Regions from separate parts of the Mesorhizobium sp. M0088 genome, predicted to be linked through region 1. Evidence: predicted binding sites of a transcription regulator. Region 1 holds the regulator's gene; each other region holds the start of a gene.

Region 1 (10,169 bases):
CCTCACCGGCGATACCTTCACGCAGGACGAGGACGGCTTCTTCCATTTCGCCGCCCGCTCCGACGACATGATCGTCAGCGCCGGCTACAACATTGCCGGACCCGAGGTCGAGGCCGCACTTCTGTCGCATCCGGATGTCGCCGAATGCGCTGTCATTGGCGCCGAGGACGCCGAACGCGGCCAGATCGTCGAGGCGCATGTCGTGCTAGCGCAGGGCGTCGCGCCCGACGCCCTCACCACCAAGCGCCTGCAGGACCATGTCAAGGCAATGATCGCGCCCTATAAATATCCGCGATCGGTAAAATTCATCGCCGCCCTGCCCAAGACCCAGACCGGCAAGATCCAGCGCTTCCGGCTGCGCACGGAGAAAATCGATTGAGCGAGCCATACGATCCGGCGTCCGAAGGCGCCCAGATGTCGTTCAAGGAGCGCATGTCCTACAGCGACTACCTGCACCTGGAGAAAGTGCTGGAGGCCCAAACGCCGCTGTCATCGGCGCATGACGAGATGCTGTTCATCATCCAGCATCAGACCTCCGAACTCTGGATGAAGCTCGCTCTGCACGAGATCGGCGCCGCGATCCGTTCCATCCGCGCCGACCGGCTCGAGCCGAGCTTCAAGATGCTGTCGCGCGTTGCGCGGATCTTCGAGCAGCTGAACAATGCCTGGGATGTGCTGCGGACGATGACGCCGAGCGAATACACCGAGTTCCGCGACGCGCTCGGCCAGTCCTCGGGTTTCCAGTCCTGGCAGTATCGCGCCATCGAGTTCATGGCCGGCAACCGAAACTTGGCAATGCTCGGGCCGCACAAGCACCGGCCCGACCTGAGCGGAAAGCTGGAAGCGATCCTGACCGAACCATCGCTCTACGACGAAGCGCTGCTGCTGCTTGCGCGCAACGGATTCGACATCGGTGCCGATGCCAGGCGCACGGACTGGCGTGAGACGCGAACCGAGAATGAAGAGGTGCTGGTCGCCTGGCAAACCATTTACCGCGATCCGCAGCGCTACTGGATGTTCTACGAACTGGCAGAGAAGCTGGTCGACTTCGAGGATTATTTCCGCCGCTGGCGCTTCAACCACGTCACCACGGTTGAGCGCATCATCGGTCTGAAACGCGGCACCGGCGGCACGTCGGGTGCTTCGTATCTGAAGAAGATGCTCGAGGTGGTGCTGTTCCCGGAACTGTGGACGGTCCGCACCCGGCTCTGACATCGTCGAAATGAAAACAGCGACGCGCGGCGGCGGAACACCCTTCGCGAACACCGGGGACTGACTGACCATGAGTGGATTTCCTGATCTCGCCGCAGTCGAAGCGATGGATGCCACAGATCCGCTGCGGGCCATGCGCGACCGTTTCATTCTGCCGGAGGGGGTGATCTATCTCGACGGCAATTCACTGGGGGCAGCGTCTCATGCCGTTTTCGGCGAGCTGCAGCAGGCGGCAACCCAGGAATGGGCCCAGGACCTCATCCGAGCCTGGAATACGGCCGGATGGTTCGAGATGCCGATCGAACTCGGCGATCAACTCGGACGCCTGATTGGAGCCGCGGCCGGCCAGACCGTCGTCTGCGACACGACGTCGACCAACATCTACAAGGTGCTGCATGCGGCGCTGGAGATGCGGCCGGGCCGGTCGGTCATCGTCGCCGAGGGTGACAGTTTCCCCACCGACCTGTACATCGCCGAAGGCGTGGCCTCGACACGGGACGGCGTCCTGCTGCGCCTCGCGGGCGTCGACGCGCCCACCATCGAAGAGCTGATCGACGAAAACGTCGCGGTGGTGCTGGTCAACCACGTCAACTACAAATCGGGTGAACTGCGCGACATGGCGGCGCTGACGCGCAAGGCTCATGCGGCCGGAGCGCTGATCGTCTGGGATCTATGCCACACCGCCGGCGCCCTGCCCGTCGAGCTCGATCAGGCAAATGCCGATTTCGCCATCGGCTGCACTTACAAGTACCTCAACGGCGGTCCGGGCGCACCGGCCTTCATCTATGTCGCGCAGCGCCATCACGGCGATATCAGCCAGCCGCTCAGCGGCTGGTGGGGCCATGCGCGGCCCTTTGCCTTCGAACGGGGGTATGTTGCCGGCACCGGTATCCGCCGCTTTCTGTGCGGCACCCAGCCTGTCCTGTCGATGCGGGCGCTCAAAGGCGCGCTTGTCATCTGGAACGACGTCGACATGGCGGCATTGCGAAAAAAGAGCGTCGCGCTGACGGAACTGTTCATCCAGCTCGTCGAAGCAAAGTGCGGCGCCTATGGCCTCACGCTGGAGACCACCCGCGACGCGACCAGGCGCGGCAGCCAGGTGTCGTTCCTTCACGATCACGGCTATCAAATCATGCGGGCGCTGATCGAGCGCGGCGTCATCGGTGATTTTCGCGCGCCATCGACCATCCGTTTCGGCTTCACGCCGCTCTATGTCGGCTACAAGGATGTGTGGCTGGCGGTTGAGGTGCTGGAGGATATTCTGCGCACGGGCGCATGGAAGGACCAGCGTTTCGCCGTCAAGGAAGCCGTTACCTGACGCAACGATCTCCGCGATTTGCCGTCGCCGCCCTCACTGCCCGGCAGATGACGGAGGGCTGAATTCCAGCCACAAATGCCAACAGACGTTGGCGTTTTGGCTCCGTTTCGTTCACGGCAAACGAACGTCCCGAAGATTGATAGCGTCCCTTGTGGAGGTCGATCGGCAGATGATGCCAAGCCTTGGGTCGAGGATGAGCCACAGGTCATTAACCATAATGGTTTCAATGTGAGCAGGCGCATTGCCGTGGTTGGCGCCTGTCGATCGCGACCCGCTGGCAAGCCCAAATAATTTCAGCAGCCTTAACAAATTCATTAAACTTTAAACGGTTGCAGAACACAACTGGAACAGATAGTGTTTGTTCTGGGTTTGTTTTTCGATTCTGGTTTCAGGTAATCTGGGGGCCGCCATGCTGACACGCAAGCAACATGAACTGCTGATGTTCATCCATGAACGCCTGAAGGAGAGCGGCATTCCGCCATCCTTCGACGAGATGAAGGAGGCGCTCGACCTTGCCTCCAAATCCGGGATTCATCGGCTGATCACCGCACTTGAGGAGCGCGGCTTTATTCGCCGGTTGCCCAACCGGGCACGGGCGCTGGAAGTGCTGCGATTGCCGGACTCCATCGCGCCCGGCCTCAACGCGGCAAAGAAGTTTTCGCCAAGCGTCATCCAGGGCAGTCTCGGTCAGGGTGGTGCCCTTGGCCGGCAGATCAAGCCGGCGCCTTCGCGGATGCCCTCGCCCGGCAATGATGACGATGCGGTCTCCGCCGTGTCGATCCCGGTCATGGGCCGTATCGCCGCCGGTGTGCCGATCGATGCCATCCAGCATCAGACGCATTCGATCTCCGTGCCGCCGGACATGATCATGGGCGGCGCCCACTATGCGCTGGAGGTCAAGGGCGACTCGATGATCGAGGCCGGTATCTTCGACGGCGACACCGTCATCATCCGCAATGCCGACACGGCGAACCCCGGCGAGATCATCGTGGCGCTGGTCGATGAAGAGGAAGCGACGCTGAAGCGGTTCCGCCGCAAGGGCGCTTCGATTGCGCTCGAAGCCGCCAATCCGGCCTATGAAACCCGTATTTTCGGCCCAGACAGGGTCAAGGTGCAAGGCAAGCTCGTCGGCCTCATCCGCCGCTACTGAGGCGGCTGCGGGTTGGCCGCTGGCTTCTCGGGTTTCTTGAAGGGTGCCAGCCCCCTCGCCTCACGAGAGTATTTGCGTTGCGTGTGCCAGGGCCGATATGGGCTGTTCACCGCGAAGCTGATTGTCGCCGGCGTGGTCGCCGACTGGCGATCGAAGAAGACGGCGGCACTGCCTTTGCGAGCCAGTTGCCGCTTGGTGATGACGAGAACCAGCGGATTGTGACAGGCGTCATAGGCGGTGGCGTCATTGATGACGATCAGCTCGGCGAAGCCGCAGGCTTTCCAGGTGTCCTTGCGGTCCTCGACATAGGCAATGATCGCACCGGACATATGCCTGGCCACGCAAACGCCTGAGGAGCAATAGAACGGCGATCCCGGCGGTAGCTCAACGGCGTCCGCGACGTCGAATTGCCCATCGCTCTTGTCGAACACCTCTGGCACGACGATGGTTTCTGATGTCAGGGCGCGTTTCCAGTTGTCGACGGTGAATTCGTTCGGCCGTTCCCGGCTGACGGCAAGCTCGCCGCCACCGATCGGCAACGCCACCAGCCGGGCGTCTTCCGAGATCAGCACATCCGGCGTGCGCGTATCCGAGACGGTCAGCAAGCCTGCCAGCGCGAATGGCAGAGCAGCGAGCCGCAGCCAAGTTGTCGCCATCGTCGCGATGACCAGGGCAATTGTCACCAGCAGGACAGATTGCTGCGAAATCAGCCCAACCCCATCGACAGGCGAACGTTCGGAGATCCAACCCGATATGGCGATCATCACCGTCAGACCCTTGCCCATCAGGTAGAGGGCCGGCCAATCCAATCCGAAAGGCATCAGCAGCGCGCTTGCGACAGCCAGGAACATGACGACGGTAACGATCGGCATAACCGCCAGATTGGCGAACAGGCTGAGCGGCGACACACGCTGAAAATGCCAGATGGCAAACAGCGTCGTGGCGCTGCCGGCGATGATGGAGGTCATGGCAAGGCCGGTTGCCGCGAGCACGAACTTTCGCGTCAGGAAACCGGGCATGGATCGCTTTGGGGGCGGCGGTCTTGCTTTTCCCGCGCGGTGATCGGCCCAGCCGGCATAGGCGCCGACCAGAGCCGCGGTCGCGGCGAACGACATCTGAAAACTCGGGCCGACCACCTCATGCGGCGACACCACGATGACGGCGATCGCCGAGATCGCCAGATTGCGCATGGTGAGTGCTGCTCGATCGAACAGCACGGCAATCAGCATCACCGCCAGCATGATGAAGCTGCGCTCGGCGGCAACGACGACTCCAGAGATGATGAGATAGGCCGCGATCGAGAACAGTGCGGCGACGGCGGCATACTTCTTGACCGGGCGACGCGCGGAAAAGTCGGGAAACAAGGCGAAGGCGCCGCGCAGCAAGCCCATGATGGTGCCTGCGACCAGCGCCATGTGCAGTCCCGAAATCGAGATGATGTGGTAGATGCCGGTACGTCGCATCGCCTCATTGATGTCATCGGGAATGCCGGCGCGCACGCCGACGATCAGCGCCGCGGCGATCTCGCCTTCGGCGCCGCCGACGCTCGCCCTGATATGGTCGGCGATGGCCTCGCGGGCATTTTCCACGCTAGAGGAAATTCGGGCCGGCAGCGGCATGTCGCCATCATCGCTGACGACAAGCTTGGGGTTGCCGAGAAAGAACCCGCTGCCGCCGATGCCGGCAAAATAGCTGTCGAAGGAGAAATCATAGCTGTCCGGCCGCACCGGCCCGGTCGGCGGCAAAAGCTTGGCATATCCAGTGATGAGGGAGCCTGCGGTCACGTCAGCCGGGATCTTGCGTGCCGAAAGCCGCACCCGTTCCGGCGCATAGCGCAGTTTCGGTCTTGCGGTCGATGTCACGTCGATGGTCAGCCGGATGCGGCCAGTTTCCATCCGGTCGAGCGAGACGACGCGGCCGGTCACCTGCGTCGAGATTTCCGAGCCCAACATTTGTGTGCCCGCACGCCACGTCTCGACCTTGGCAGCAAGCAGTCCTAGGGCGCACAAAAGCGCCGCCATGAAACACAGATGGGTCTTTGGCCATGAGCGCGAGACCAGCGCACAGATCCCCGTCAAGATGACAACCGCGACAGGTCTCGCAAAGTCGGGTTCAGCCGTCAGCGAAAAATAGCCGATCGCTCCGATCGCCAGGCAGACCGGCACCAGCAGGAAGGCCACGCCCCGGTCGAGTTCCAGGCTCGCCGCCGTGTTCACGCTGTGGCGCAGGCGAGGCAGTGATGTCAGGCTGATTTGCCGGCGCACGCGAACGATCCTGCCGGTTTCGGCAACAGGAACAGAGGCGGCGACATCCGCTTGCAAGGGCGCCTTGCCGGGATCCGGCACAAGGGGCGATGGCGGCGGTAATGGGGCTGGCCGAGGCGCAAACAGGGACCGTTCGCTGACGCCGATGGCAGCGTCCTCGCCCTGATCCGAGCCCCAGCCTCGTCCAGCCATCGGGTCTGCCCCTTGCGCCCTCGACACCCTATGCTACATGAACGCCGGGCGCGCGAAAGCCCGCGCAACCGCACCCCGCTTCAGATGGTTTCCGAGAGTTCCATGTCCGACAAGGTCGTCACCCGTTTTGCCCCTTCGCCCACCGGCTATCTGCACATAGGCGGCGCGCGCACGGCGCTGTTCAACTGGCTGTATGCGAAGCACACTGGCGGCACGATGCTGCTGCGCATTGAGGACACCGACCGCGAACGCTCCAATGAAGCCGCGACGGCTGCCATCCTCGACGGGCTTTCCTGGCTTGGCCTGAGCTGGGACGGCGAGCCGGTGTCGCAGTTCGAGCGTGCGCCGCGCCACCGCGAGGTGGCTGAGGAGCTCGTGCGCATGGGCAAGGCGTATTATTGCTATGCCACGCCGGCCGAACTGGAGGCCATGCGCGAGGCTGCCAGAGCCAAGGGGCTGCCGCCCCGCTATGACGGCCGCTGGCGCGACCGCGACCCCTCTGAGGCGCCCGCAGGCGTCAAGGGCGCCATTCGTATCAAGGCGCCGACCGAAGGCGAGACCATCGTCCATGACCGTGTCCAGGGCGAGGTGCGCTTTCCCAATAAGGATCTCGATGACTTCATCATCCTGCGTTCTGACGGCAATCCCACTTACATGCATGCCGTCGTCGTCGATGATCATGATATGGGAGTCACCCATATCATTCGCGGCGACGATCATCTGACCAACGCCGCTCGCCAGACCGTGATCTACAACGCCATGGGCTGGAACGTGCCGTCCATGTCGCATATCCCGCTGATCCACGGCGCCGATGGCGCCAAGCTGTCGAAGCGGCACGGCGCGCTTGGCGTCGAGGCCTATCGCGCCATGGGCTACCTGCCGGAGGCGCTGCTCAATTACCTGGCGCGCCTTGGCTGGAGCCATGGCGACGACGAGATCATGTCGATCAAGAATATGATTTCCTGGTTCGATATCGGCGATGTCAACAAGGGCGCGGCGCGCTTCGACTTCGCCAAGCTGGAGGCGATCAACGGCGCGCATATGCGCCGCATGAGCGATGCCCAACTGTTCGACATCTTCATCGCTACCCTGCCCTATCTCGAAGGTGGCCCGGCGATCGCCGCGCGCCTGAACGACAGCACCAAGGCGCAGTTGCTGGCAGCGCTTCCGGGCTTGAAGGACCGCGCCAAGACGCTGGTCGAGCTCGTCGATGGCGCGGCCTTCCTGTTCGCCACGCGCCCCCTGCCGATCGACGACAAGGCGGCCCTTCTGCTTACCGACGATGCCCGCAAGATCCTGCGCAGTGCTCACGAAGCTTTGAACGGGCTTGCGAGTGACTGGACAGCCGCCTCGGCGGAGGCGGCGATACGCGAGGTGGCAGCGGCCGGCAGTCACAAGCTCGGCGCGGTGGCCCAGCCTTTGCGCGCTGCGTTGACCGGCAAAAGCACCTCGCCGGGCGTGTTCGATGTGCTCGCCGTGCTCGGCCGCGAGGAAAGCCTGGCGCGCATCTCAGATCAAATCGATTAGGAGCAAACTGGCCCAAGAAGATTGGCATTGAAAGGCGGGTTTCGCAGTGCAACATTAGGCCTTGGCCCAATCTGGCACGCACCTCCTGAAATGCGGTGGCGAATACGCGCATTGCGGTGATTTTCGACGTGTCGCTCTGCAGAATTTTGCCTTTGCCGGCATGAGGAAACAAGAAGGAGTTTGCAATGACCGAAGCTGCGAAAAAAATGGATTTGGGCGGCAAGACCCAGGAGGCCACGGCAACGCTTGCATTCGCCGGCAAGACCCATGAATTCAAGGTGCGAAGTGGTTCGGTCGGGCCTGATGTCATCGACATCGCCTCGCTCTACTCAACCACCGGCGCCTTCACTTACGATCCGGGCTTCACCTCGACGGCAAGCTGCGAGTCCGAAATCACCTTCATCGACGGCGACGCCGGCATCCTCCTCCATCGCGGCTATCCGATCGACCAGTTGGCCGAACATGGCGACTTCCTCGAGGTCTGCTATCTCCTGCTCTACGGTGAATTGCCGACCAAGGCGCAGAAGGACGACTTCGACTACCGCGTGACGCGCCACACCATGGTGCATGAGCAGATGTCGCGCTTTTTCACCGGCTTCCGCCGCGACGCGCACCCGATGGCGGTGATGTGCGGCGTGGTCGGCGCGCTGTCGGCCTTCTACCACGACTCCACCGACATCTCCGACCCCTACCAGCGCATGGTTGCCTCCATGCGGCTGATCGCCAAGATGCCAACGATCGCGGCGATGGCCTACAAATACCACATCGGCCAGCCCTTCATTTACCCGAAGAACGAACTGAACTTCGCCGCCAACTTCCTGCACATGTGCTTTGCCGTGCCGTGCGAGGAATACAAGATCAACCCGGTGCTGGCGCGCGCCATGGAGCGCATCTTCATTCTGCACGCCGACCACGAGCAGAACGCCTCGACCTCGACCGTTCGTCTCGCCGGCTCGTCGGGCGCCAACCCGTTCGCGTGCATCGCCGCCGGCATCGCTTGCCTGTGGGGCCCTGCGCATGGCGGCGCCAATGAAGCGGCGCTCAACATGCTTGGCGAGATCGGCCATGTCGATCATATCCCGGAGTTCATCGCTCGCGCCAAGGACAAGAACGACCCGTTCCGGCTGATGGGCTTTGGCCACCGCGTCTACAAGAACTATGATCCGCGCGCCAAGATCATGCAGAAGACGGCGCATGAGGTTCTGGGCGAACTCGGCATAAAGGACGATCCGCTGCTCGACATCGCCATGGAACTGGAAAAGATCGCGCTGACCGATCCCTATTTCATCGAGAAGAAGCTCTACCCGAATGTCGACTTCTATTCCGGCATTACGCTGAAGGCGCTGGGTTTCCCCACCACCATGTTCACCGTGCTGTTCGCGGTCGCCCGCACCGTCGGCTGGATCGCACAGTGGAAAGAGATGATCGAGGATCCGCGCCAGAAGATCGGCCGGCCGCGCCAGCTCTATACCGGCGCACCCGAGCGTGACTACGTGCCGATCGCCAAGCGGTGAATTGGGAGTAGGGATCGGGCAGTAGGCAGTAGGCAGTAGGCACGGTCAACTTCCCTACTCCCTACTGACTATTCCCTCTCTTGATATACCGCATCACCACCTGCGCGGCGATCTCGCCGGACGGTCTGTCCGTCGCCATGCGCCGCGTGATCTCTGCAAATCCATTCTTCTGCCAGGCGCGCATGCCGCTGTCGGCGAACAGGGCTTCCAATTGCCGGGCCAGATTGTTCGGCTTGATGTAGCCGTCGTAGAATTCCGGAATAAGCGCTCGATCCGATATCAGATTGGGCAGCAGGGCCGACCAGACTGAAACGAGGTACGGCGCCAAGACGCGCGCAACCGGGTCGAGCCTGTAGCAGGAAATCATCGGCACTCCGGCCAGCGCCAGCTCCAGCGATACCGTCCCGGACGCGATCAGCGCCGCATCGGCTTTGCCGAAAGCCTGCCATTTGCGCTGGGGATCGACGATGATCTCAGGCTTTTCATCCCAGCGGTTGACGGAGGATTTGACGAGGTCGGCGACATGCGGAACGGTCGGCAGCAGCAGCCGCAGGCGGTGACCACGCGCACGCAGAATCGACATCGTCTCGCCGAACGGGTCGAGCAGCCGCCGTACCTCGCCACGCCGCGAACCAGGCAGGACGAGCAGGGTCTTGACGCGATCAGGAGAAAGGTCGCGCGGTAGTTCCTGCGCCTTGGCTGCGGCCAGCAAACCCGCATCGTGGGTCAGGCGATGCCCGACATAGGTGCCCGGTGGCCCGCCGAGCCGCTCGAGCTCCTTGACCTCGAAAGGCAGGATGCAGAGGATGTGGTCGACATAGGGCTTCATCGCCACCGCCCTGCCCGGCCGCCACGCCCACACGCTCGGGCAGACATAGTGGATGATCGGAATCGACGGGTTGGCCGCACGCACCTTTTTGGCGACGCGCAACGAAAAGTCCGGACTGTCGATGGTGACCATGCAGTCCGGCTTTTCGTCGGCAACGGTCTTG
Region 2 (10,169 bases), on a different contig from region 1:
TGGACGCAGGTCGAGACCGGTTCGGCGATCACCTGGAAATATCCGAGCTGCATCCTGCGCGGTGACGATTCCCAAGGTGAGTTCTATTCGATCGCGGTGTCGAACGGCTATCAGCAGGTCGACAGCGGTACCAAGATGATCCATCTCGGCAAGAACACGTCGAGCCGCATCATCTCCAAGGGCATCGCCGCCGGCTTCTCGCAGAACACCTATCGCGGCCAGGTCTCGGCGCACCGCAAGGCGACCAACGCCCGCAACTTCACCAACTGCGACAGTCTGCTGATCGGCGACCAGTGCGGCGCGCACACCGTGCCCTACATGGAAGCCAAGAACTCGACGGCGCAGTTCGAGCACGAAGCGACGACGTCGAAGATTTCCGAGGACCAGAAATTCTATGTCATGCAGCGCGGTATCCCTGAAGAGGAAGCGATCGCGCTGATCGTCAACGGCTTCGTCAAGGACGTCATCCAGCAGCTGCCGATGGAGTTCGCGGTCGAGGCGCAGAAGCTGATCGGGATTAGCCTTGAGGGCTCGGTCGGCTGACCGGATATATATTCAGGAAACGAAAAAATGCTTGAAATCAGAAATTTGCACGCCCGCATCGTCGACGATGGCACCGAAATCATCCGCGGCCTGAACCTGACGGTGAAAGCCGGCGAGGTCGCCGCGATCATGGGGCCGAACGGCTCGGGAAAATCGACGCTGTCCTACATCCTCGCCGGCCGCGAGGACTATGAGGTGACCGAAGGCGACATCCTCTACAACGGCCAGTCGATCCTCGAAATGGATCCGGCCGAGCGCGCCACGTCAGGCATTTTCCTCGCCTTCCAGTACCCGATGGAGATACCGGGCGTTGCGACCATGGAATTCCTGAAGGTGGCGATGAACGAGCAGCGCAAGGCGCGTGGCGAGGAGCCGCTGAAGATCCCGGAATTTTTGAAGCGCGTGAAGGAAGCCGCCGCCTCGCTCAGCATGGATATGGCGATGCTCAAGCGGCCGCTCAATGTCGGCTTCTCCGGTGGCGAGAAGAAGCGGGCGGAGATCCTGCAGATGAAGCTGCTGGAGCCGAAACTGTGCGTGCTCGACGAGACCGATTCCGGCCTCGACATCGATGCGCTGAAGATCGTGTCCGACGGCGTCAACGCGCTGCGCGCGCCGGACCGGGCGTTCCTGGTCATCACCCACTACCAGCGCCTGCTTGAGCACATCGTGCCCGACACCGTGCACGTGCTCTACAAGGGTCAGGTCATCAAGTCAGGCGACAAGTCGCTGGCGCTCGACCTGGAAGCCAATGGCTATGCCGGCGTGATCGGCGAAGCAGCGTGAGATGCCAGAGGGCAGTTTGATGAATATGCACGCACAACCGCAGCGGACACCGGCCGAAACAGCGTTGATCGATGCCTTCGGCGACCGGTTGTCGCTGCTGCCGGGCGACGGCGCGGTGATGCTGAAGCGCGACGACGCCATCGAGACGATCAAGCACGGCCTGCCGACGCGGCGCGTCGAATCCTGGCACTACACCGACCTGCGCCGGTTGCTGAATACCGTGCCGGACTTCGACCCGGCAGCCATGGCCAAAGCCATCGCCCCGATCGTCGACGGTTCCACCGTGGTGTCGATCCTGAACGGCAAGTCCGACGCCAAAGTGCCGGTTCTTGAAGGCGTCTCTTTCCAGCGCCTGTCGGAAAAGCTGGTCGACGGCAGCGCAGCACCTGGGCTCGACCCCTATGGCAGCGACGATGCCATTGGCGCGCTGAACACGGCTTTTGTCGCCGACGGGTATTTTGTCGACATCGCCGATGGTGTGGAACTTGAAAAGCCGGTCGAGCTGCAGAACCTGCAGGCCGGCGGCCAGACCCATGTGCGCCTGACCGTTCGCGTCGGCGCCGGCGCAAAGGCCGTCATCGTCGAACGGCAGACGGGTGATGGCGCTGCCTTGGGCAGCTCGGTCAGCCAGATCGTGCTCGACGAGGGCGCCGAGGTGACGTGGCTGATCGTCCAGGAGCAGCCGGAAACGGCGACGCATCTGGCGCAGTTCAAGGCCCATATCGGCAAGAATGCGAAACTTACGCTGTTCGTCATGAACGCCGGCGGCAAGCTCGTGCGCCAGGAAATCATGGTCAGGACGACTGGCGAAGGCGCCGATTTCAAGCTTCGCGGCATCAACCTCCTGGCCGGCGACACCCACACCGACGTGACCATGGTTCTCGACCATGCCGTGCCGCACACGACCTCGACGGAGATCATCCGCAATGTGGTGACGGGCAAGGCGCGCGGTGTGTTCCAGGGCCGCATCAACGTCCATCAATATGCGCAGAAGACCAACGCCAAGATGGCCTGCAACACGCTGTTGCTGTCGGACGACGGCGAGTTCTCGACCAAGCCCGAGCTTGAAATCTTCGCCGACGACGTGATTTGCGGCCACGGCGCGACGGTCACCGAAATCGACCACAACCATCTGTTCTACCTGATGGCGCGTGGCGTCGACGAGAAAAGCGCGCGGGGGTTGCTGGTGAAGGCCTTCGTCGCGGAGGTGATCGAGGAACTGGACGACGAGGCGATCGTCGAGGCGCTGGAAGCACGGCTCGACGGCTGGTTCGCGGCACACGGGTGATCTGATGAACGCACCGGGCAAGATCGGAGATTTCTACGACGTCGAAGCGATCCGCCGCGATTTCCCGATCCTGTCGCGGGAAGTCTATGGCAAGAAGCTGGTCTATCTCGACAATGGCGCTTCGGCACAGAAGCCGCAGGCGGTGCTGGACACAATCCAGCATGCCTATTCCCAGGAATACGCCAACGTCCACCGCGGCCTGCATTTTCTCTCGAACGCCGCGACCGACGCCTACGAAAAGGCCCGAGAGACGGTGCGCCGCTTCCTAAACGCGCCGAGCACCGACAATATCGTCTTCACCTCGAACACGACCTCGGCCATCAACACGGTCGCCTATGGCTATGGCATGCCCAACATCGGCGAGGACGACGAGATTGTGCTGTCGATCATGGAGCACCATTCCAACATCGTGCCGTGGCATTTCATCCGCGAGCGGCAGGGCGCCAAACTGGTCTGGGTGCCGGTCGACGATCTCGGCGTCTTCCACATCGAGGAATTCGAGAAGCGGTTGACCGATCGCACCAAGCTGGTCGCCATCACGCAGATGTCGAATGCGCTGGGTACGGTGACGCCGATCAAGGAAATCGTGCGCATTGCGCATGCGCGTGGAATTCCCGTGCTGGTCGACGGCAGCCAGAGCGCCGTGCATATGCCTATCGACGTGCAGGATCTCGACTGCGACTTTTTCGTCTTCACCGGGCACAAGGTTTATGGCCCGTCGGGCATCGGCGTGCTCTACGGCAAGAAGGACATTCTCGCTGGCATGCGGCCCTTCATGGGCGGCGGCGAGATGATCGAGGAGGTGACGGAAGACATCGTCACCTACAACGAGCCGCCGCACCGCTTCGAGGCCGGCACGCCGCCGATCGTCCAGGCGATCGGGCTGGGTGCTGCCCTCGACTACATGGAATCGGTCGGTCGCGAGCGCATTGCAGCCCATGAGGAAGACCTCAAGAACTACGCGCATGAGCGGCTGCGCTCCATCAATTCGCTGCGCATCTTCGGTGATGCGCCCGGCAAGGGCGCCATCATCTCGTTCGAACTGCAAGGCATTCATGCGCATGACGTGTCGATGGTGATAGACAGGCAGGGCGTTGCTGTCCGCGCCGGCACCCATTGCGCCCAGCCGCTGTTGAAACGGTTCGGCGTAACCTCCACATGCAGGGCATCGTTCGGCATGTATAATACCAGGGCCGAAGTCGACGCTTTGGCCGAGGCGCTTGAAAAAGCGCGCAAATTCTTCGGATGACGAGTTTTTTGGGTGACGACCATGGATGATGCAAGCATCGCTGCCGAGACCACTCCGGAAACCGCGCCCAATGCGCTGGTTTCGGGATCGGCCATCCCCGCCGACGAGCTGGCGCGGCTGACCGACGACATCGTCTCGGCGCTGAAGACGGTCTACGATCCGGAAATCCCGGCCGATATCTACGAGCTCGGCCTGATCTACAAGATCGACATCGAGGACGACCGCTCGGTCAAGATCGACATGACGCTGACCGCTCCCGGCTGCCCTGTCGCCGGCGAAATGCCCGGCTGGGTGGAGAATGCCGTCGGCGCCGTCGAAGGCGTGTCCGGCGTCGAGGTCAACATGACCTTCGACCCGCCCTGGTCGGCCGACCGCATGTCGGAAGAGGCGCAGGTGGCGGTGGGTTGGTACTAGCCCGACAGAGGCTGGTGCACTTGCGCCAGAGATAAAACTTCACCATTTTAGGTGAGGAATCATTCGGCAGGCCTTGAACCTGCATGGAATGGAAGGAAAAAGAATGGGACGCTTCGCCGTCATCACCATGACCGAAAAGGCCGCCGACCGGGTGCGCGAGATTGTCGCCACCCGTGAGAATGCGCACGGCATCCGCCTCGGCATCAAGAAGGGCGGCTGCGCCGGCATGGAATACACGGTCGATCTGGTGACCGAGCCCAACACCAAGGACGACCATATCGAGCGCGATGGCGCCCATGTCTATGTCGCACCGGAAGCAGCACTTTTCCTGTTCGGCACCGAGATGGATTTCGAGCAGACGACGCTGCGCACCGGTTTCACCTTCCACAATCCGAACCAGAGCTCGGCCTGCGGTTGCGGCGAATCCGTCGAACTCAAGCCGGCCGACCTGAAGGCACTGGCAGAAGCCCGCGCTTCCTGAGTTTTTCCTTCGCCCCGTTTACGGGGAGAAGGTGTCACGAAGTGACGGATGATAGGCAGCGCCGGCCTCTCCAAAGTTAGCGCCGCTCCTCATCTGCCGGCGTTCGTCGTTCGAAGGCCAAGCAATTGGCTTTTCGTCCGCTGCGCGGATCACTCCTCACCTCCCCGTAAACGGCGCGAAGAAATTCACTCCACCCACATGCCCGTCCGCTTGTGCCAGTCGGCGATCGATTCCTCGGGATAGATGTCGAAGACCTTGTCATGCTTGCCAACCACCGGCTCCACCCAGTTCGCCTTGTATTTCAGCATGAGGTGCACCTTGCTTGGCGGAATGGGTAAATCGCTGTCGATCGCCGAAGCGAAGGGATGCACCAGCTCCGGCCATGTCGGGTCGTAGAGCCAAAGGGCTGAGCCGCATTTCTTGCAGAAATTGCGCTCGCCGGTTGAGATTTCGCAATGCGGATGCTCGTCGTCCTCGATCTCCGCCCGAAAGACGCCGAGGCTGCGCTTGCCCCTGATGTTCAGTGTTTCGTTGTCGGCACCGAGATTGATGGCAAACCCGCCGCCGCCCTGCTGCTTGCGGCAGATCGAGCAGTAGCACAGCATGAATGGCGCCGGCGTGTGGCTCTCCACCTCGAAACGGACGGCATTGCAGCGGCAGGAGCCTTTGAGCAGCACGGGCATAGCGGGAAACTCCGATCGACCTCACACAACCTGTCAGCATGATTTTGGTTGCGGCGATGACAAGGCCAAACGCCGGTGACATGATCGCGGCATGGACAATGAGCGCATCGCCGAACTGTTCGAGGGCCTCGGTCCTGTCAGCATCCGAAAACTGTTCGGCGGCAAGGGCATCTATTTCGACGGTGTCATCGTCGCCATCGTGCTGCGCGGCGAATTGCTGCTGAAGGCCGACGAGCAAAGCGCGCCCGAGTTCGAGGCCGCCGGCTGTACGCAATGGACCTATACCGGCTCGCGCCACGGCAAGCTGGTCGCCATGCCCTACTGGAGCGTTCCAGACAGCGCTTTCGATGATCCCGACGAGATGACGGTCTGGGCACGGCGGGCGTATGAGGCGGGGCGTCGGGCGGGGAAGTAGATTCCCGCAAACTCGAGGCCACCCCCTCATCCGTCCGCTTCGCGGCCACCTTCTCCCCGAGGGGAGAAGAGGTCGACGTCGGCGCTGTAAGCTCCTCTCCCCTCGGGGAGAGGTCGGATTGCCCCGAATTGTACTTTGCAATTCGGTCTTGGCAATCCGGGTGAGGGGGAACCTTCGCTGCGTGACCCTAAAGCGCCTTGGCAATCCTCGCCGCCAGCCGCGCATTATTCTCGACCAGCGCGATGTTCGTCTTCAGGCTCCTGCCGCCAGTCAGTTCGAGAATCTTTCCCAGCAGGAACGGCGTCACCGCCTTGCCGGTCACGTTGAGCGCCTCGGCGGCCTTCTGCGCGGCCTCGATATAGCCCGCCATCTCCTCAGCCGGGATTTCATGGTTTTCCGGCACAGGATTGGCAATCAGCATGCCGCCGGCGAGCCCCAGCGCTGCCCTCGTCTGGTAGAAATGCGCGATCTCTTCCGGCTCGTGCAAGGTCAGCGGCGCGCGGAACGGCGAATGCCTGGACCAGAAGGCCGGCATCGTCTCGCAGCCAAGGCCGACCACCGGCACGCCGCGCGTCTCCAGCACCTCCAGCGTCTTTTCGATGTCGAGGATGGCCTTGGCGCCGGCCGAGACGACGATGACCGGGGTGCGCGCCAACTCGTCGAGATCGGCGGAAATGTCAAAACTCTTTTCGGCGCCCTTGTGCACGCCGCCGATGCCGCCGGTGGCGAACACTTTTATGCCGACCATATGCGCCGCGATCATCGTGGCGGCGACCGTGGTGCCACCGGTGCGCCCTTGCGCCAAGGCAAAACCGAGATCGGCGCGCGACAGCTTCATGGCGTCGCCCGTCATCGCCAGCGATTCGCGCTCGCCGTCCGAAAGCCCGATCTTGATGCGTCCGCCAACCACGGCGATCGTCGCCGGCACGGCGCCGCCATCGGTGATGATCTTTTCGACGTCGGCCGCCATGGCGCCATTGTCGGGGTAGGGCATGCCATGGGTGATGATGGTGCTTTCCAGCGCCACCACCGGCCGGCCGGCAGCCAGAGCCTGCGCCACCGGCGCGTGGATGTCGATGAGGGGGCGGGCGGTCTCAGGGGTCATCAGGGTCTCCAATCCGGAATGCGGCGCGTCCGTCGGGACACCAGGCAACATCGCGGCACTATGAATTCGCCGGTCTCATGCCACTTCCCTGGCATCCGGCACAAGAGCCAGCGCTTCCGCGAAGCTTGAGGCGGTGAACTCGGGAACGGCGTTGGCGCTTTCGATGGCAAGCGTCGCCCCGGCAATGCCTTCGCGCAGTGCTGACCGCAGCGGCAGTCCGCGCAGCAAGGCAGCGACCGTTGCGCCCGCCAGCGCATCACCGGCCCCGGTGACGTCAGCGACCTTTCGGGGATTGGGCGGCATGATCGAAAAGGCGCCTGTTTCATCGAACCCCAGCACGGGCGCCCCGCCTGCCGTGACCACGCCACTGACGAGGCCGCTGCATCGCAACCCGTCGACGACCTCGCGCTCCCTGGCATTCGCGGCGACGCCGGCCAGCACCATGGCCTCGCGCCGGTTCATGAAGACCAGCGAGAGCTCCTTCAGCACCGGTATCAGCCGCACCGCCTTGGCCGGCGAGATGGCAATGGCGAAAACCGGCTTGCCCGCGGCGAGCGCGACCAGCCGTTCCAGCGCCGCCGTCGGCAGGTTGGCGTCGCAGAACACGGCATCGGCGGCCGCGATTGCTTCGCGCACCCTGGAGCGGCGAATCTGTTTGGGAAAGGCCAACTCATAGAGCGCCATGTCGGCGAAGCCGACGATCAGCTCGCCCTCGCTGTCGATCAGCGCCGTGTAACTCGGCGTCGTGCGGTCGAGGAAGACCGCCGACAGGTCGGTAATGCCTGTCTCGGCGATGGCTCGCGAAACGGTATCGGCAGCGGCATCGCCGCCGCGAACCGACATCAGCGACGCGGAGACGCCGCGCCGCACGGCGCTGCGCAAAGCATTGAAGACGCCGCCGCCGACATCCTCGCGCATTGTGCCCGGATTGGAGGCGGCAGGCACGTAAGCGCCGGACACCTGGCCGCGTCGGTCGATATGGGCGCCGCCTATGGCCAGTATTTTCGCGGATTTCAGCATGCCGGCGATATGACCTTTGTTATTCCAGCCGCACAAGCGCTAGGTGCGACGGAGCTTCGCATGCGAGGCGGCGATTCGGCAGGTCGAAACAACCGAGCCGTCTGGCCCAACGTGCGGTGCATTCCTGATCGAATCCCTGGACAAAAAAAGAACAAATCCGGATATTGCTTGTTTTTCAGTTATTTGACCCCTCTTGCCAAATGAGAACAAAAAAGGTACAAATAGGCAGGGATTACGGATTGTCCGGCCTTCATTGACGACCAAGGGGTGATGTATCATGGCTCAGAATTCTTTGCGGCTGGTAGAGGACAAGGCAGTGGACAAATCAAAGGCTCTGGATGCGGCGCTGTCGCAGATCGAGCGGGCTTTCGGCAAGGGCTCGATCATGCGGCTCGGCGCCAACGATCAGGTCGTCGAGATTGAAACGGTGCCGACCGGCTCGCTTGGCCTCGACATCGCGCTTGGCGTCGGTGGCCTGCCGCGCGGCCGCATCATCGAGATCTACGGGCCGGAAAGCTCGGGCAAGACGACGTTGGCGCTGCACACCGTGGCCGAAGCCCAGAAGAAGGGCGGCATCTGCGCCTTCGTCGATGCCGAGCACGCGCTTGACCCGGTCTATGCCCGCAAGCTCGGCGTCGATCTCGAAAACCTTCTGATCTCGCAGCCCGACACCGGGGAGCAGGCGCTGGAAATCTGCGACACGCTGGTGCGCTCCGGCGCCATCGACGTGCTGGTGGTCGATTCGGTCGCGGCGCTGACGCCACGCGCCGAAATCGAAGGTGAGATGGGCGATTCGCTGCCCGGCCTGCAGGCCCGCCTGATGAGCCAGGCGCTGCGCAAGCTGACCGCGTCGATCTCGCGCTCCAACACCATGGTCATCTTCATCAACCAGATCCGCATGAAGATCGGCGTCATGTTCGGCTCGCCTGAAACCACCACCGGCGGCAATGCGCTGAAATTCTACGCTTCGGTGCGCCTCGACATCCGCCGCATCGGCTCGATCAAGGACCGCGACGAGGTTGTCGGCAACCAGACCCGCGTCAAGGTGGTCAAGAACAAGCTGGCGCCGCCCTTCAAGGTGGTCGAATTCGACATCATGTTTGGTGAGGGCGTCTCCAAAACCGGCGAACTGGTCGATCTCGGCGTCAAGGCCGGTATTGTCGAGAAGTCTGGCGCCTGGTTTTCCTATAACTCGCAGCGTCTCGGCCAGGGCCGCGAAAATGCCAAGCTGTTCCTGCGTGACAATCCCGACACGGCACGCGAGATCGAGTTGTCGATCAGGCAGAATGCTGGGCTGATCGCCGAGAAATTCCTCGAGAATGGCGGCCCTGAGCGCGGCGATGATGACGGTTTCGAGGAAGAGTCCGGCGCGATGTAACAGCTTCGCACGCCAGGCCGGCCGGAGTTCGGCCATAATCGCGTTCTATTATCTCAGGCTTATGTAATCGAGTTCCGTGTTATTGCGTTTCGAAACCGCCGGCCCAGTGCCGGCGGTTTTGCGTTTTGGCGGCGAAATAGGGCCGGTTCGAATGACGGGAAAAGGCCGTGGATTGGACCAATTCCGTGTTTCTGGACAGGGTGAAGCGCGGCGGCTAAAAGGCCAAGTCTTAATCTTCTAAAACGCAGAGCCCATTTCCGCCGGTTTGCCGGCGGCTCTTCCGAAAAGGCAGCATTCATGAGTGGCGTGAACGAAATCCGGTCGACATTTCTCGACTACTTTCGCAAGGAGGGTCACGAGATCGTCGCGTCGAGCCCGCTGGTGCCGCGCAACGACCCGACGCTCATGTTCACCAACGCCGGCATGGTGCAGTTCAAGAACGTCTTCACCGGTTTGGAGAAGCGGCCCTATTCGCGCGCTTCGACCGCCCAGAAGAGCGTGCGCGCCGGCGGCAAGCACAACGATCTCGACAATGTCGGCTACACCGCACGCCATCTGACCTTCTTCGAGATGCTCGGCAATTTCTCCTTCGGCGACTATTTCAAGGAACGCGCCATCGAGCTTGCCTGGAACCTGATTACCAGGGAATTCGGGCTGAACAAGGACAAGCTGCTGGTCACCGTCTATCACACGGATGACGAGGCGGCCGGCTTCTGGAAGAAGATCGCCGGTTTTTCGGACGACCGCATCATTCGCATCGCGACCTCGGACAATTTCTGGGCGATGGGCGATACCGGCCCGTGCGGGCCG
Region 3 (10,169 bases), on a different contig from region 1:
CCGTTCAGTGCCACCATATTGGCGCCGAAGGAGGTCTGCAGCGGCGTGAAGCGGTAGAGCTGGTTGAGGATGACGTCGGCAACGGCGTCGCGCTTCAACTCGATGACGACGCGGTAGCCCTGGCGGTCGCTCTCGTCGCGGATATCGGAAATGCCCTCGATGCGCTTGTCGCGCACCAGTTCAGCCATCTTCTCGATCATCGACGACTTGTTCACCTGGTAGGGAACCTCGGTGATGATGATCGACTCGCGGTCGTTGCCGCGCTGTTCGATGTTGACCTTGCCGCGCATGACGATGGAGCCACGGCCGGTCGAATAGGCGTTGTAGATGCCCGAACGGCCAAGCACGATGCCCCCGGTGGGGAAATCCGGTCCCGGAATGATCTCCATCAACGCCGGCAGGTCGATCGCCGGATTGTCGATGAGGGCGATGGCGCCGTTGCAGATTTCGCTGAGATTATGCGGTGGAATGTTGGTCGCCATGCCGACGGCGATGCCGCCCGAGCCGTTGACCAAAAGGTTGGGAAACCGTGCCGGCAGAACCTTCGGTTCGCTGCCCGACGCGTCGTAAGTGTCCTGGAAATCGACGGTATCCTTGTCGATATCCTCCAAAAGCTCGTGCGCGACCTTGGTCAGCCGCGCTTCCGTGTAGCGCATCGCCGCAGGCGGATCGCCGTCGATGGAGCCGAAATTGCCCTGCCCGTCGATCAACGGAACGCGCAGCGACCAGTCCTGTGCCATGCGCACCAAGGCGTCATAGATGGAGGCGTCGCCATGCGGATGGTATTTACCCATCACGTCGGCGACCGGACGCGCCGACTTCACATATTTGCGGTTCCAGTGGTAGCCGCTCTCATGGGCGGCGAAGAGAATGCGGCGATGCACCGGCTTCAGGCCGTCGCGCACGTCCGGCAGCGCACGGCTGACGATCACGCTCATAGCGTAATCGAGATAGGAGCGCTGCATCTCCTCGACGATGGATATCGGCTCGATGCCGGTGGGGCCGCCGTCGGCGCCGCGCGGTGTCTTCTGGTCGGTCAAATCGGATCACAATCTAATCAGGAATCACTTGGTGCTTATATAGGAAGCAAGCCCGAAACTCCAACATGTCAGGCACTTTTCCAGTGTCATTTTTGGTGGTAATTTCAAATGGATACCGCTGATTGCGACGATATGGCCAAAGCGGTTTTCGCCGCACTGAGGCAAAAGCCCGCGTGAGCGCCTTTGCGAGCACTGGGCCGATTCACGAGACGGAAACAGCCAGTGTGTCACGGCGGGTGCGATACTGCCCCGGCGTCTCCCCCATGATCCGCCGAAACCGACGATTGAAGGTCGACAGATCGTTGAAACCGGCCTCGAAGGCGATCGCCGAGACCGCATCGTTGGACATGCGTAGCCGCACCGCCGCCCTATGCAATCGCGTCCTGAGCAGGAATTGGTAGGGCGTCATGCCCGCCACCTGCCGGAAGATGCGCAGGAAGTGATACGGACTGGTTGCCGTCTCATCGGCAAGTGCTGAAAGCGAGACCGGCCTATCGGCGTCCAGTTCGATCCGCCGCACTGCCTCGGCCACCCGTTTCTGATCGCGGCGGCTGGGCGCGCGCCCGACATGCGTAGCGCCAGAGGCTGTAGCCACGGCAGCACCGGCCAAGCGCAGGGAAAGTTCCTCGAAGGCGTCGATGTAGGCCATCTCGCGCGCGGTCTCCGCTTCGGCCAGGAGCGGCGCCAGTACCGGCAAAGGCGGCAGGCGCGCCGCCTCGAAAGCCAGCTTCCTGGCGCCCGGAACGCCAGCTGCGATCCGTTCCATGTAAGCCGGCTCGAAATGGAACGAGAGGCAACGGTCGCCGCTGCCATGCTCGTGCCCGCATTCGTAACATGTGCCGGGATTGCCGAGCAGGAGCGCGCCGGGCGCCAGCATCGCCGTGCCTTGCTGGGCGCGGTAGCGAAACGTGCCGCTGGTGACCGCAGCGACGCAGAAATCCTGATGCGCTTCCTCGAACGGCCGGTCGCCGGCGCCGGCCGTGCAAATGACGTCCGTCACGTGCCAACCGGCTCCGAATGCGAGACTATGCGTGGTCGTCGTCATACTCGAAATATAGCAATTTTTCCCAAGCCCAGAACCCCGTCACCGCCTAGTCCTAACGGTCTCCTGACAAGAAGAGACCGCAGCCATGTTCGATCAATCCTCGTTTGCCGAAGCCCTGCATAGCCCCGGACCGATCGAAGGGCTTGCCGAAAAACTGAGCCTTTACGGCCGCTTCGTCGGCTCCTGGACTTTCGACGCCTCGCGCCACCTCGAGGACGGTACGGTACTGACAGGGCATGGCGAGGTGCATTTCGGCTGGGTGCTGGAAGGCCGGGCGATCCAGGACGTCTGGATCCTGCCCGCGCGGGACGCTGGGCCCCAGCCTTCGCTCGGCAAATGGACCTTTTATGGCACGACGCTGCGCGTCTATGATCCCGGCGCGGATGCCTGGCACATCTTCTGGAGCGACCCGCGCAACCAGTATTTCAGCCGCCAGCTCGGCCGCGCCGAGGGTGACACGATCGTGCAAGTGGGCGCCGACGGCACCGGCAGTTCAGTACGCTGGAGCTTTTCACGCATCACCGAAAACTCCTTCCGATGGCTGGGCGAACGCTCGCAAGACAATGGCGCGACATGGCGGCTGGAGGTCGAATTCCTGGCGCGGCGAGCGGTTTGATCTCCGAGGATTGCAGCAGCCCAGAATAAAAGCGTCGCGATCCTTCGCGCTGCCCTCTGTCCCGCATCAACCACTTTCTCACGAACGGTTCCCACCGAACGAGCTTTGCTCTACCAATATTCTGTCCGGGCACGGCCCGGCGGGAGGGTCAGAGATGCCGAGTTTCGACAGCCTGTTCAATGCTTTCGTCACCATTCTCGTGACCATCGACCCGCCCGGGCTGGCGCCGCTGTTCCTCGCCGTGACGCGCGGCATGAACCGCGAGGAGCGCCAGCAGGTCTCGGTCCGGGCCTCGATCATCGGTTTCCTGGTGATGGCGTTGTTTGCGGTTGCCGGGGCCTCGATCCTGTCGGTTTTCGGCATAACGTTGCCGGCCTTCCGCGTCGCCGGCGGTTTCCTGCTGTTCTTCATCGCCTTCGAGATGGTGTTCGAGCGCCGGCAGGACCGCAAGGAAAAGATCGGCGACGTCGCCATCACCAAGGACATGATCCACAACATCGCCGCCTTCCCGCTGGCGATCCCGCTGATCGCCGGCCCAGGCGCCATTTCGGCGACGGTGCTGCTTTCCGGCTCGTTTCAAGGCTTTGCCGCGCAGGCGGCGCTGGTCGGCATCATCTTCGTCTGCCTCGCCATTACCTATCTGGTGTTCGTGCTGTCGGAACGCATAGATCGCATCCTCGGCCAGACCGGCCGCTCGATCCTGACCCGTCTGCTTGGCGTCATCCTGGCGGCACTGGCCGTGCAATTCGTCGCCGACGGCATCAAAGCGCTGATAGCAGGCTGACGCGGCGAAAATCCCGAAGCCGGTTCTATTTCGCCGTCGTGTCGATGACCTCGAAATCGTGGGTAATCGTGGCGGTCTTGGCCAGCATTGCGGAGGCCGAGCAATATTTTTCGATCGAAAGGTCGATTGCCCGTTTGACCTTGTCGGGCGAGAGTGCCCGGCCCTTGACGACGAAATGCATATGGATGCGTGTAAAAACCCTGGGCTCGGTTTCGGCCCGGTCGGCATCAAGCTCGACGACGCAGTCCTCGACCGCCTCGCGGCCCTTTTCGAGGATATGCACGACATCATAGGCCGAACAGCCGCCGGTGCCGATCAGCACCAGCTCCATCGGGCTTGGACCCGGAGTCCTGCCTTCCGGTCCGGGCGCGGTTCCGAGCACGACCTTGTGGCCGCTGCCGGATTCACCGACGAAGGTGCGTTCCTCGACCCATTTTACGCGTGCTTTCATCGAACTCGTCCTTCGCCATATTTCGTTGACCGCCAAGTCAGCGTTCAATTCGACAATGCAAAACCCCGAAAGTCCATGAGGGACTCTCGGGGCGCAATGTTTGACTTAAGCCAAAAATAACATCTGCTGTTGCGATCAGAACGGAATCTCGTCGTCCAGTTCGCGCGACGAGCCGCCGCCACCGCCCTTGGGAGCGCCACCACCGCGATTAAAGCCTTCGCTCGGGCTGGACTGGCCGAAATCGGAACCACGGCTGCTGCCGCCACCGGTATAGCCGCCGACCTGACCGCCTTCGCCCTGTCCGCGCGCGTCGAGCATCTGCAGCTCGCCACGGAATTTCTGCAGCACGACTTCCGTCGTGTACTTGTCGGCGCCGGTCTGGTCCTGCCATTTGCGTGTCTGCAACTGGCCCTCGACATAGACCTTCATGCCCTTCTTCAAATACTGCTCCGCCACCTTGGCGATGCCCTCATTGAAGATGACGACGTTGTGCCACTCGGTTTTTTCCTTGCGTTCGCCGGAATTCTTGTCGCGCCAGCTTTCCGATGTGGCGATGCGGATGTTGACGACCGGCTCACCCGAATTCAGGCGACGGATTTCGGGATCCGCGCCGAGATTGCCGACCAGAATGACCTTGTTGACGCTACCCGCCATGATATTTCTCCGCGCTCATCCGAAACAAATTTTTGTCGCAGCACCTTACAGGCTGCAGGCGATCGCCGCTTGCCATGGCTGCCTTTACCCACAAGGTTTTTGTTCCCTTTTCGTTCTTATCCGCATCGCTGCTTATTGTCAAGGAATGGCAGCAATGCCGAAGCCGATCATATGGGTTTGAAAAGACCGCTTGCCAAACCAATAAGTATGCACTTATGCTTTTGGCATGATCGAAGCAGAGATTTTTCGCGCACTGGCCGACCCGACGCGCCGCGCCGTCTTTGAGCGGCTGGCCGCCGGCGAGATGAGCGTGTCGGAATTGCGCACCGGTATGACGGTGTCGCAGCCCGCGGTGTCGCAGCATCTGGCGGTGCTGCGTGGCGCAGGCCTGGTGGTCGAGCGGCGAGCCGGCCGCAACGCCTATTACCGCGCCGATCCGCAGGGGCTTGTCCCCCTGCTCTCCTGGATCGAGCGCTACCGGACCTTCTGGCCGGAACGCATCGAAAGGCTGAAGGCGGTTTTGAAGGACATGGATCAATGAAGAAGGCGGGATTAGCGGCCAACGACGGCCAAGGCGACGCCGCGGATGCGCTTGAGTTCGAGTACGAGCTTGCCGAGCCGCCGGAAAAGGTCTGGCGGGCCCTGACCATACCGGAATTGCTGGCCGCCTGGATGATGCCGAACGACATCAGCCCCGAGATCGGCAACCGTTTTGCCTTCGCCGGACCGGACACGCCGATCGAATGCGAAATCCTCGACGCCGAACCCGAACGGCTGTTGCGCTACTCCTGGCGGGAGCGCTCGCAGCCAGGCGGCGCCGCGCGGCAGGGGCCGCTCGACAGCACCGTCACCTTCACACTTGCCCGAACCGTATCCGGCGGCACGCATCTACGTATCGTCCATGACGGCTTTGCCCGCAAGACCATGCCTGCCGTCGCCATGGCAGGCGCCGGCTGCCGGGTTTCGCTCGGTGCGAACAGGTCATCTAAGCCAATCGCCGCAAACACGCCTCGCCTCCTGCTTCGCGCGGCCTGAAAACAAAACGGACGGAGAGAGACAATGAGCGGTGTTGCCAGTCTGGTGCCGATGGTCATCGAGCAATCGAGCCGCGGCGAACGTGCCTTCGACATCTTTTCGCGGCTGCTGCGCGAGCGCATCATCTTCATCAACGGCGAGATCAACGACGACATCTCGGCGCTGGTCTGCGCGCAGCTTTTGTCGCTGGAATCGGACAATCCCGACAAGGAGATCTCGCTCTACATCAACTCGCCGGGCGGCGTGGTGACCAGCGGCTTCGCCATCTACGATACGATGCAATATATCAGCTGCCCGGTGTCCACCGTATGCATGGGCTTTGCCGCCTCGATGGGCTCGTTCCTGCTGATGGCAGGCACACCGGGGCGCCGGATTTCCCTGCCGAATGCCACTATCCTGCTGCATCAGCCGCTGGGTGGGTTCCAGGGCCAGGCATCCGACATCCAGCGCCATGCCGAGCGCATCGGCCGGACGAAACGGCACATGGCCGAACTTTACGCGCAGCATTGCGGCCGCAGCTATGAAGAGGTGGAACGCACGCTCGACCGCGACCACTTCATGACCGCCCGCGAGGCCCAGTCCTGGGGCATCGTCGACCATGTTTTCGACACGCGAAAGAAAGCGGCGTAAGCCAGGGCCGGATCGGAGATCCGTCCGGCAGGTAGTCGAAGATTTGACGATGCCGGTCTGGTTCCATCGGCGGCGCGCCACTATAGTCCTGGGATGACCGACACTCATCAGTCCAGATCATTGCACCGCGTCATCGCCGTTGCAGCGCTCGCCATTGCGGGTCTCATCAGCGGCGCGGCACTTGCCGACGACAGTTCGTCGTCGACGCAAAAAAGCGCCCTTCCCGGCGTAACCGGCGACTACCGCATCGCCAAGCCGGCTCCCGAGCCGGACGATGCGCTGCCAGCCGGCGAGAACGGTACATTCAAGATCGGCGATACCGATGTCAGGATTTCCGGCAGCATCACTGTCGATGTCGGCGCCGGCTCGATCGGGCCGCCGCGCCACTGACAGCGCGTGTCGCGCTGCGCCTGTCGCCCACAAGACAATCCGCACATGAAAACGGCCCCGCCGTGCTTTGCGCAAACGGACGGGGCCTTTTTGGATCTCAAATCCAATTTTACCGGGAGTGTACTGCCGGCGTTTGATTTCGGATGCACCGCGGCATTCAGCCGACGATCCGACTAGCAGTCTCTGATTTTTACGAGAGATGGCAGGTCACGGTTTGCCGGCTGGCGAAAACGCTGAACCCTGGCACTTATGCCTGCCTCGGCTCCAGTGACAACTGGAACCCTGGGGGACGATCCGGTGGCGTCATAGCTCCGCTCCTCTGTCCGTTGCGATTGTTGTCAATTCGAAGCACAAATCGCAAATGCCTGCGGCGTCTCGCAGGCCGCCTTTGGGCGGCGAGGCCATCGAAAGACGGCCGTCTTCGTTGACTGCTGGAGACTGCTCCCGTCAGCTGGTGGCGTCAACCATCAATAGCCGGTTACCGAAAAATGTGATCGCCGGGAGGTTACGTGCAAGTCAGTTTTTGCACAGCTTTGTCAGGAGCGTGTTCGGCCTTTGTTCTTTCCGCTTGCCCGTTCACGCGAAAGACGCTTAAACGCTCTCGTCGGGAATTGTGGCGTATCTCGACGTGGCGGCAAAACTACCTACATAGGGGATGGCCGGGAAAACCCGCCATTCCAGGAAATTCCAGATTCTGAGGCGGCGACCGGCTATGGCCGACCATAAATATCTTTCCATTCGCGGGGCGCGCGAACACAATCTGAAGAATGTCGATCTCGACTTGCCGCGTGACAGCCTGATTGTCATGACCGGCCTGTCGGGGTCCGGCAAGTCATCGCTGGCCTTCGACACGATCTATGCCGAGGGCCAGCGCCGCTACGTCGAAAGCCTGTCGGCCTACGCGCGGCAATTCCTTGAGATGATGCAGAAGCCTGACGTCGACCAGATCGACGGCCTGTCGCCCGCCATTTCCATCGAGCAGAAGACCACCTCGAAGAACCCGCGTTCAACGGTCGGCACCGTCACCGAGATCTACGACTACATGCGGCTCCTGTTCGCCCGCGTCGGCATCCCCTATTCGCCGGCCACCGGCCTGCCGATTGAGAGCCAGACGGTTTCGCAGATGGTCGACCGCGTGCTGGCGATCGAGGAAGGCACGCGCCTGTTCATCCTGGCGCCGATGGTGCGCGGCCGCAAAGGCGAGTACCGCAAGGAATTACTGGAACTGCAGAAGAAGGGCTTTCAACGCGTCAAGGTCGACGGCGTCTTCTATGAGATCGCCGACGTGCCGGCGCTGGACAAGAAGTACAAGCATGACCTCGACGTCGTCGTCGACCGCATCGTCGTGCGCGGCGATCTGGCGACGCGGCTTGCCGATTCCATCGAAACGGCGCTGAAGCTGGCCGATGGGCTGGCGGTCGCCGAATTCGCCGACAAGCCGCTCGATTCCAGCCAGACCGGCGAGGATTCGGTCAACAAGTCGAAGAACGAGACGCATGAGCGCATCCTGTTCTCGGAAAAGTTCGCTTGCCCGGTCTCCGGCTTCACCATTCCGGAAATCGAACCGCGCCTGTTCTCGTTCAACAACCCGTTCGGCGCCTGCCCGACCTGTGACGGTCTCGGCAGCCAGCGCGCCATCGATGGCAATCTGATCGTGCCGGACGAGAACATCTCGCTGCGCGACGGCGCCGTCAGCCCGTGGGCGAAATCGACTTCCCCCTATTACGCGCAAACGCTGGAAGCGCTGGGCAAGGCCTATGGCTTCAAGCTTGGCGACAAGTTCAAGGATTTGTCCGAAGAGGCCAAGGAAGCTATCCTGCACGGCACGGGTGAGCGCGAAATCACCTTCCAGTATGATGACGGCCTGCGCTCCTACAAGACCACCAAGACCTTTGAAGGCGTCATTCCCAATCTCGAGCGGCGCTGGAAAGAGACCGAATCCGCCTGGATGCGTGAAGAGATCGAGCGCTTCATGTCGGCCACGCCCTGCCCGGCCTGCAAGGGGTATCGGCTGAAGCCGGAGTCGCTGGCGGTGAAGATCGCAGGCAGACATATCGGCGAAGTCACCGAGCTTTCCATCCGCAAGGCCGACCAGTGGTTCACCGACCTGCCCGCGTCGCTCAACGACAAGCAGAACGAGATCGCGGTGCGGGTGCTCAAGGAGATCCGCGAGCGGCTGCGCTTCCTCAACGATGTCGGGCTCGACTACCTGACGCTGTCGCGCAATTCCGGCACGCTGTCAGGCGGCGAGAGCCAGCGCATCCGGCTGGCATCGCAGATCGGCTCCGGTCTCACGGGCGTGCTCTATGTGCTGGACGAGCCGTCGATCGGCCTGCATCAGCGCGACAATGCCCGCCTGCTCGATACGCTGAAGCACCTGCGCGATATCGGCAACACGGTGATCGTCGTCGAGCATGACGAGGACGCCATCCTGCATGCCGACTATGTCGTCGACATGGGTCCGGCCGCCGGCATCCATGGCGGCGAGATCATCGCCCAGGGCACCCCGCAGCAGGTCATGGCCAATCCCAATTCGATCACCGGCAAATATCTGTCCGGCGCGCTCGAAGTGGCGACGCCCGGCGTGCGGCGTGAAGCGAAGAAGAACCGCCGCCTGAAGATCGTCGGCGCGCGCGGCAACAATCTGAAGAACGTCACCGCCGAAATACCGCTCGGCACCTTCACTGCCGTCACCGGCGTGTCGGGCGGCGGCAAATCGACCTTCCTGATCGAAACGCTGTTCAAGGCTGCTTCGCGCCGCATCATGGGCTCGCGCGAGCACCCGGCCGACCACGACCGCATCGAGGGCCTCGAATTCCTCGACAAGGTCATCGACATCGACCAGTCGCCCATTGGCAGGACTCCGCGTTCGAACCCCGCCACCTATACCGGCGCCTTCACGCCAATCCGCGACTGGTTCGCTGGCCTGCCCGAAGCCAAGGCGCGCGGCTATCAGCCGGGACGTTTTTCGTTCAACGTCAAGGGCGGCCGCTGCGAGGCCTGCCAGGGCGACGGCGTCATCAAGATCGAGATGCACTTCCTGCCCGACGTCTACGTCACTTGCGACGTCTGCCACGGCAAGCGCTATAACAGAGAGACGCTCGACGTGGTGTTCAAGGGCAAGTCGATCGCCGACGTGCTCGACATGACGGTCGAGGAAGGCGTCGACTTCTTCGCCGCCGTGCCTGGCGTGCGCGACAAGCTCGAAACGCTGAAGCAGGTCGGCCTCGGCTACATCCATATCGGCCAGCAGGCGACGACACTGTCCGGCGGCGAGGCGCAGCGCATCAAGCTCGCCAAGGAACTGTCGCGCAAGGCGACCGGCAAGACGCTCTATATCCTCGACGAGCCGACCACCGGCCTGCATTTCCACGACGTCGCCAAGCTGTTGGAAGTACTGCATGAACTGGTCGACCAGGGTAACACGGTGGTGGTCATCGAGCACAATCTCGAAGTGATCAAGACCGCCGACTGGGTGCTCGACCTCGGCCCCGAAGGCGGCGACGGCGGCGGCGAACTGGTTG

What was found. Region 1 encodes LexA, which represses DNA repair genes until DNA is damaged. Its sites were predicted from a motif close to TGTTCNNNNTGTGTTCNG; they were not measured.
Region 2: the regulator LexA is predicted to act here: its motif matches at 8,184-8,201, upstream of recA (recombinase RecA).
Region 3: the regulator LexA is predicted to act here: its motif matches at 7,191-7,208, upstream of uvrA (excinuclease ABC subunit UvrA).

The regions. Positions count from the first base shown of each region.
Region 1 covers NZ_JAMYUI010000024.1:10,572-20,740, reverse strand. Annotated here, with positions in the region: gene NKJ67_RS25785 (AMP-binding protein) at 1-379, shown strand, start outside; gene kynA (tryptophan 2,3-dioxygenase) at 376-1,212, shown strand; gene kynU (kynureninase) at 1,283-2,530, shown strand; gene lexA (transcriptional repressor LexA) at 2,940-3,680, shown strand; gene NKJ67_RS25765 (ComEC/Rec2 family competence protein) at 3,674-6,136, opposite strand; gene gltX (glutamate--tRNA ligase) at 6,239-7,663, shown strand; gene gltA (citrate synthase) at 7,849-9,177, shown strand; gene lpxB (lipid-A-disaccharide synthase) at 9,239-10,169, opposite strand, start outside.
Region 2 covers NZ_JAMYUI010000041.1:2,417-12,585, reverse strand. Annotated here, with positions in the region: gene sufB (Fe-S cluster assembly protein SufB) at 1-543, shown strand, start outside; gene sufC (Fe-S cluster assembly ATPase SufC) at 571-1,326, shown strand; gene sufD (Fe-S cluster assembly protein SufD) at 1,346-2,614, shown strand; gene NKJ67_RS33360 (cysteine desulfurase) at 2,619-3,863, shown strand; gene NKJ67_RS33355 (SUF system Fe-S cluster assembly protein) at 3,885-4,277, shown strand; gene sufA (Fe-S cluster assembly scaffold SufA) at 4,381-4,758, shown strand; gene NKJ67_RS33345 (GFA family protein) at 4,944-5,441, opposite strand; gene NKJ67_RS33340 (TfoX/Sxy family protein) at 5,533-5,856, shown strand; gene NKJ67_RS33335 (pseudouridine-5'-phosphate glycosidase) at 6,044-6,961, opposite strand; gene NKJ67_RS33330 (carbohydrate kinase family protein) at 7,037-7,981, opposite strand; gene recA (recombinase RecA) at 8,259-9,359, shown strand; gene alaS (alanine--tRNA ligase) at 9,657-10,169, shown strand, end outside.
Region 3 covers NZ_JAMYUI010000007.1:181,329-191,497, reverse strand. Annotated here, with positions in the region: gene gyrA (DNA gyrase subunit A) at 1-1,040, opposite strand, end outside; gene NKJ67_RS10960 (helix-turn-helix transcriptional regulator) at 1,243-2,085, opposite strand; gene NKJ67_RS10955 (hypothetical protein) at 2,171-2,701, shown strand; gene NKJ67_RS10950 (MarC family protein) at 2,856-3,485, shown strand; gene NKJ67_RS10945 (OsmC family protein) at 3,511-3,936, opposite strand; gene NKJ67_RS10940 (single-stranded DNA-binding protein) at 4,072-4,590, opposite strand; gene NKJ67_RS10935 (ArsR/SmtB family transcription factor) at 4,817-5,131, shown strand; gene NKJ67_RS10930 (SRPBCC family protein) at 5,128-5,625, shown strand; gene NKJ67_RS10925 (ATP-dependent Clp protease proteolytic subunit) at 5,650-6,255, shown strand; gene NKJ67_RS10920 (hypothetical protein) at 6,349-6,645, shown strand; gene uvrA (excinuclease ABC subunit UvrA) at 7,358-10,169, shown strand, end outside.